DNA from 2 places in the Amorphus sp. 3PC139-8 genome. Region 2 is predicted to be linked to the other one. Evidence: predicted binding sites of a transcription regulator. Region 2 holds the regulator's gene; the other holds the start of a gene.
What was found. The regulator LexA, encoded in region 2, represses DNA repair genes until DNA is damaged. The targets are predictions, from matches to a motif close to TGTTCNNNNTGTGTTCNG.
Positions count from the first base shown of each region.

Region 1: the regulator LexA is predicted to act here: its motif matches at 1,592-1,609, upstream of HNS03_RS09100 (YifB family Mg chelatase-like AAA ATPase).

Region 1 is NZ_JABJVY010000007.1:141,067-144,683, forward strand. It holds gene HNS03_RS09100 (YifB family Mg chelatase-like AAA ATPase) at 3-1,532, opposite strand; gene HNS03_RS09105 (Rne/Rng family ribonuclease) at 1,668-3,617, opposite strand, start outside.
Region 2 is NZ_JABJVY010000002.1:336,596-340,212, reverse strand. It holds gene HNS03_RS03930 (enoyl-CoA hydratase/isomerase family protein) at 1-371, opposite strand, end outside; gene HNS03_RS03925 (TetR/AcrR family transcriptional regulator) at 478-1,116, opposite strand; gene lexA (transcriptional repressor LexA) at 1,452-2,168, shown strand; gene HNS03_RS03915 (ComEC/Rec2 family competence protein) at 2,427-3,617, opposite strand, start outside.

The sequences.
Region 1 (3,617 bases), on a different contig from region 2:
TTTCACGCCGCCATCGCGAGCCGTGGGCCGGACTGGCGATAGGCCAGGGCTTCGGCCAGGTGCACCCGGCGCACTCGATCCGACTCGTCGAGGTCCGCCAGCGTGCGGGCGACCTTCAACACCCGGTGATAGCCACGGGCCGATAAGCGCATCGCCTCGGCCGCATCCGCAAGCAGCCGGGCGCCGTCCGTATCCGGCGTGGCGATCTCTTCAATCAGCGACGGACCGCATTCGGCGTTGGTGCGCATCGGGACATTCAAGGCCGCGAAGCGATCGGCCTGGCGGGTCCGGGCCGCACTCACGCGGGCGGCGACTTCCCGCGAGCCTTCCGTGGGCGCGGGTAGCGCGAGATCGGCGGCCGTGACGGCGGCGACATCGATCCGCACATCAATCCTGTCCAGGAACGGGCCGGAGAGGCGGGCCTGATAGTCTGCGGCGCAGCGGTCCCCGCGCCGGCACTGATGGCCGGGCTCACCATAGTAGCCGCATCGGCACGGGTTCATGGCGCAAACGAGCTGGAATTGCGCGGGATAGCTGACCCGATGGTTGGCGCGCGCGATCACGGCCCGGGCGGTCTCTAGCGGTTCGCGCAAGGCGTCGAGCACCTGGGGCGCGAACTCCGGCAATTCGTCGAGAAAGAGCACGCCGAGATGGGCCAGGGACGCCTCGCCCGGCCGCGCCCGGATTCCGCCACCAACCATGGCCGCGCTGGAGGCGGAATGGTGCGGCGCGCGAAACGGCCGCCGGCTCGACAGGCGCCCTTCGGCGAGCTGCCCCGCAATCGACTGCACCATGGAAACTTCCAACAGTTCCCGTGGCGACAGAGCGGGCAGGATAGTGGGCAGGCGTTGCGCCAGCATCGACTTGCCGGCGCCGGGCGGGCCGACCATCAGGAGATTGTGCCCACCGGCCGCGGCGATTTCGAGCGCGCGCTTGGCGGTTTCCTGACCCTTGACGTCGGCGAGGTCCCCTTGCGGCAGGGCCTCGTCGCGGATCTTCGGATCCGGTCGCGATAGCACCTGTGTGCCTTTGAAATGATTGGCGAGCGCGATCAGGCTGCGCGGGGCGAGGATCGCCATGTCGCCGGAAGCCCAGGCCGCCTCGGGGCCGGATGCGGACGGGCAGATCAGGCCCTTGGAGAGGGCGTTGGCGCCGATTGCCGCCGGCAGGACGCCGGCGACGGGCGCGATGGTTCCGTCAAGCGAGAGCTCGCCGAGCACCACATAGTCGAGCACCTGGTCCGCCGGCAGCACCCCCATTGCGGCCATCAACCCGACGGCGATCGGCAGATCGTAGTGACTGCCTTCCTTGGGCAGGTCGGCGGGAGCGAGATTGACCGTGATGCGCTTGGGCGGGAGCGATAGCCCGGATGCTATCAGGGCGGAACGCACCCGCTCGCGACTTTCCGCTACGGCTTTGTCCGGCAGGCCGACGATGGTGAAGGCGACCGCCCCCGGTCCGATCTGGACCTGCACGTCGACCGGCACCGCCTCGACGCCCTGAAAGGCCACCGTGGTCACGTGGGACACCATCTTGCCACCCCTCTTCGCCCGAACCGCAATTCAGGGTAGTCGATCGGGCGAAGTGTGGCAAGAACAAGACGTGAACAATTCGGGCGTTTCCAAGCGAAGCGCACGCCGCTTCGCCTCGAAATGCCGTCCTGGAGGCTAGAAGAAGCTCCGGCGCTGCCACCAGCCGCGCTTGGCGCGAGGCTTGTCCTCGTCGTCTGCGCCATCGCCCGTCTCCGCTTCGGCGGGCTCGCCACCACCGGTGGGGCCATGGATCGGATGCAGAGCCGCCTGCGCAGTCTCCTCCGTGCCGCTGTCCTCATCGGACGCGGCCTCGACCGGCTCTTCGCTCTCCTCCGGTCCGGCCAGGCTCGGCGCCGGTTCCGCCGGCGTCTCGGGCTTGGGAGCAGCTTCGGGCGCTTCGACCTTCGCCGACGCATCGACTGCATCCTGAGCGGATTCCGCGACGGATTCGTCGGCGACAGCGGCCGGAGCCGGCCTCTCGTCCTCCGCGGAAGCGGCTTCGGTCTCGGCCTCTTTGGCCCCGTCCGCTTCGGTGTCGGCAATCTCGGCCGGCGCGGACTGCGCGCCGTCGGTCGCGGCCGTCGCGTCGGCAGCCGGTGCGGATTCGCCCTGCGCCTCGGTGTCCTCGCTGGTCGCGGCTTCGTCCTCGCCGCGTTCCCGGCGATTGCGGCGTCCGCCCCGACGGCCACGGCGGCGGCGCGGCTTGTTGTCGTCCTCGGCCCCGGCCTCGCTCTGATCGGCGCCCTCGGCGGTCTCTTCCGAGCCTTCCTCCTGCGCGCTTTCGGTCGTCTCCTCGGCATTGGTGGGCGGGGTGTCGGCCGTTGCCTCCTGAGGTGCGCTGTCGGCTTCGGCGTCCGATCCGCTGCGGCGACCGCGCCGGCGGCGCTTGCGGCGGCGCTGGTTGCCGTCTCCGCTCTCCTGTGCCGGCTGCGGTTCGGCCGGGGCCGGTGCAGGAGCCTCTTGGACCTCCGGTTCGATCTCGATCACCGCCTGGGGCGGAGCCTCGCCTTCCGCGCGCTCCACCGGCTCGCGGTTGTCGATTTCCAAATGCTTGGTGCCCAGGCTGTCATCCGCCGCGATCGCCACGGTCAGCCCGAAGCGCGCTTCCAACTCGGCCAGGTGGTGGCGCTTCTGGTTCAGGATATAAAGCGCGACCTCCACCGGCGTGCGCACGGTCAAATGATGGGTCGCGGTCCGCAGAAGATGATCTTCCAGCGCGCGCAGCACATAGAGCGCCACGGAATCGGTGGAGCGCACGATGCCGGTGCCGTGGCAATGGGCGCAGAGCGTCGTGGAGCTCTCCACTACGCCCTGGCGGATGCGCTGACGCGACATCTCCAACAGGCCGAAGTGCGAGATCCGGCCGACCTGGATGCGAGCGCGATCGACCTTCAGACATTCCTTGAGCTTGCGCTCGACCGACCGGTTGTTGCGCTTCTCCTCCATGTCGATGAAGTCGATCACGATCAGGCCGGCAAGGTCGCGCAGCCGGAGCTGGCGGGCGATCTCCTCCGAGGCTTCCAGATTGGTCTGGAGCGCGGTCGCCTCGATGTTGTGCTCGCGCGTGGCGCGGCCGGAGTTCACGTCGATGGAGACCAGGGCCTCCGTCGGGTTCAGCACGATATAGCCGCCCGACGGCAGAGTCACCTGCGGCGAGAACATCGCATCGAGCTGCGCCTCCACGCCGAAACGGGTGAAGATCGGCGTGATCTCGCGATAGGGCTTCACGTTCTTGGCATGGCTCGGCATGAGCATGCGCATGAACTCTTTCGCCTCGCGATAGGCGGCCTCGCCGTGGACGAGGATCTCGTCGATGTCCTTGTTGTAGAGGTCGCGGATCGACCGCTTGATCAGGCTGCCTTCCTCGTAGACGAGCGTCGGCGCCACCGATTTCAGCGTCAGATCGCGCACGTTTTCCCACATGCGCAGAAGATATTCGAAATCGCGCCGGATCTCCGCCTTGGTGCGGCTTGCGCCGGCGGTGCGCAGGATCACGCCCATACCTTCCGGCACGTCGAGATCGCTGACGATCTCCTTCAGCCGCTTGCGGTCTTGAGGCGTGGTGATCTTGCGCGAAATGCCGCC
Region 2 (3,617 bases):
ACGATCGCGAGATCGGTGCCGATCAACAGCGACACTCCCGCCCCCGCGATCGGCCCCTGCCCGACCGCCAGCGTCAGGACCGGGCTTGCCGCCAGGCGCTTCAGCCCGGCATGCGCCGGCTCGATCAGAGCACGCGCCACCGCCGGCTTATCTTCGCCCGCCCGGAACGCGGCCAGATCGCCACCGGCCATGAACGAACGTCCCGCACCGCTCATCAAAATCACGCGTACGGACGGCTCGGCGAGCACGGTCTCGACACAGGCTTGAAAGGCTTGCGCCATGGCCCCATCCAGCGCGTTCAGCTGGTCCGGGCGGTTGAACCGCATCTCCGCAACGCCGTCCGCAATGGTCAGCTTGATCGGTTCGCTCATGGCGCCCTCGCCCTCCCTCACACTCCGAGCCCCTTGTCCGGAACTTTCGTTCTTGCCGTCGACCTGAGATCCGGCAGGCTGACCTGTCGGCCCCTGCCCGCCGCGCTCAGACCGCTTCCCCGCGCGGGGCAAGGCCGTTGACCAACATCGACACCGCTCCGTCTGCGATCTCCGAGGCTGACATCGGTCCCTTCGGGTCGTACCAGCGCGCTACCCAGTTCAGCGAACCCGACAGGGTGAAGGTCATCAGGCGGGCGTCGCCTTGCGCGATGGAGCCGTCGCGCATGCCGTCTTCCACGACGCCGCGAATGGTCTCGTCGATCTCCCGTTTCAGGGCGCGAAATTTTAGCCGGCTTTCTTCCGCCAGTTCGGCATCGGCGGTCCGGGTCACGCAGATCCCGAAATCCTGGGTCATCACCAGCGCATATTCGCGCATCAGCGCGCGCAGGCGATCCATCCCGCTGCCGCCACGGGCCGCAGCCGCGTCGGCCGCCTCCCGCAGCGCCGAAAGCCCGCGTCCCACGCACTCGAACAGGATCTCATCCTTGTTGGAAAAGTAGTGATAGATCGTCGGCTTGGTGACGTTCAGCGCCGTCGCCACGTCGTCCAGCGAGGTCGCGTGGAAACCCTTCTGATTGAAGAACTGAACGGCGGTCGCAAGCACCGCCTCGCGCTTGCTCTCCCGTTCCCTCTCGCGCGCCTCGCGATTGGACCAGGGAGATTGGCGCGGCGAAAGGGTGGCCAAGGGGAATGCTCCGATGTCGCCTTCTTAAGCGTAAGCAATATACCCGCGAGTAAACAACAGTCAATCGATGCCGCCACAGCACGATTAGGCTGGCCGGCTGCTACGCGGTGACCGCCGACGCGGCCGACCCTTTGACAGCATCCGGGAAAAATGGTGCACAGTGTGCCACTAGCCGATCTCCAAAAGGCCCGGCTTTCGCCGCCACTTGTTCGCGCTTCGCCCCATCCATCGGAAACCGGACATTAACTCTTGCGGAACACATATGGAACGCGTACCTTACGTTCCTGATTTGTACGCGTCTTGGCTGGCTGCAAGCGAGGGGTGGGACCGACCTGATGCTGACCCGCAAGCAACATGAGCTCTTGATGTTCATTCATGAGCGGTTGAAGGAAACCGGGGTCCCGCCGTCGTTCGACGAAATGAAGGAGGCGTTGGCCCTCCGCTCCAAGTCCGGCATCCACCGTTTGATCACGGCCCTGGAAGAGCGCGGCTTCATTCGCCGCCTACCGAACCGGGCACGCGCGCTGGAAGTGATCCGGCTGCCGGAATCGGTTGGTCCTTCGCTGGCGGCCCCACGCAGCAAAGGCTTTTCCCCTGCCGTCATCGAAGGGTCGCGCGGCAAGGCACCGGCCTCCCCACCGCCGGCACCCGAGCCGAAAAGCACGGGCAACGGTCTGTCGATCCCGGTTATGGGCCGGATTGCCGCCGGTGTCCCGATCGAAGCGATCCAGCAGGAAAGCCATCAAATCACCGTGCCGTCCGATCTCGTGGGCGGCGGCGAGCATTTCGCGTTGGAAGTGCGCGGCGATTCCATGATCGAGGCCGGAATCCTGGATGGCGACACCGTCGTCATCAAGAAGTCCGACACGGCCGATAATGGCGACATCGTCGTGGCGCTGGTGGATGACGAAGAGGCGACCTTGAAGCGGCTGCGCCGGAAGGGCGCGTCGATCGCGCTGGAGGCTGCGAACCCGGCCTACGAGACGCGGATCTTCGGCCCCGACCAGGTGCGGATTCAAGGCCGGCTGGTGGCGCTGTTTCGCAGCTACTAGAGCATGTCCCGAATAAGGCGGAACCGGTGCTCGGCCTTCCCCTGCCCAAGACCTTCGGGACATACTCAAGCTATTGAATCTGGAGCGTTTCTTGTCGCTCGGATATGTCCATCCGAGCGGAGAGGTTCGAGAGCATTTCCAGGCGAAGTGGAAGCCGGTTCGCCATCCGGAAACGCGTTCGAACCGAACACTTGGAGCCGTTGGGGGTTCCGAGAAGAGCGCAATGATTCCAACGCGCGCTTGCCAAAGGCAAAAGCGCTACCGGCGCACCACGGGACGCGCATCCCAGGGGCGTGGCACCTTCGGACGGCCGCGCGTGAGGCGATAGAAGGGTGGATCGTCGATCCGCTTGAGCGCGAGCGCGCCGGTTTCGATCAACTTACGCCGATCGACCACCAAGAGTGGTCCAGTGCAATCGCGCGGCGCTGTGTGTCGCGTCACCAGGATCGTGGCGCGCTGGCAGTCCTCCAGGAAGGCCTGCGGCCGTTCCACGAAGGCGAGCTTGCCGTTCAGGATCCCCAAGCTGTGCGGGCTCTCTGTATTGACGGAGGACGCCGCCTCGGAGCCAGGCGGCCCGCGGACCAGCGGCAGCGTGCAGCCGAGCCCATCGCATAAAATGCCTGCCTTGACGCTCGGATCGTCCGCGGCGCGGGAATCGCCGTCGGCTTCCAGCCACATGCGCGCCACGAACGCACCGCCTTGCGCGACCGCGATGCGCAAACGCCCATCCGCCCCACGCACGGCGACCGTGCGGCCGTCATCGGCGATCAACACATCGGGGCGCGAAGCGAACGGCAAGAACGCGAGACCGGCGGCAATCGCACCGATTCCCAAAAACCGCCAGGATGTGGTCCACAAGGCCAGCCACAACAGGCCCGCTGCCATCGAGAGGACAGCCACAGCAGGAGTCCGGCCGACCGCCCCTGCCCCGGCGCTCAAATCCGCGACCATGTGAGCCACCGCGACGACCCCGTCGAGCCCCCAGCCCATCGCGGTGAGCGGAATCGGATCGAGGCCAAGCGGCATGAGCGCCACGGAGACGACGCCCGCCGGCATCACGACCAACGTCACCAGCGGCATCGCCAGGAGATTGCCCAGAAGTCCGAACGGCGCGATCCGGTGGAAGTGAAAGGCCCCGATCGGTCCGGTCGCAAGCCCCGCGATGAGAGAGGTGAGCGCCAGCCCGGCAATCCACAGTCCGCCCCAGCGGCCGATCCGCCGGATCCGTCCGGAATTTGCGGGCGGATCGCGGACGCGCTCCCGGCCGGCAAGCCACTCATAGGCCGCGACCAGAGCGATGACAGCCGCAAACGACATCTGAAAGCCCGGCTCGATTACCGCAGCGGGATCGATTGCCATGACGACCAGGGCCGCGACGGCCACCGAGCGCAGCGTCAGCGCCGGCCTGTCCGCCAGGATCGCCACCAAGGCGACCGCAAGCATGACGAA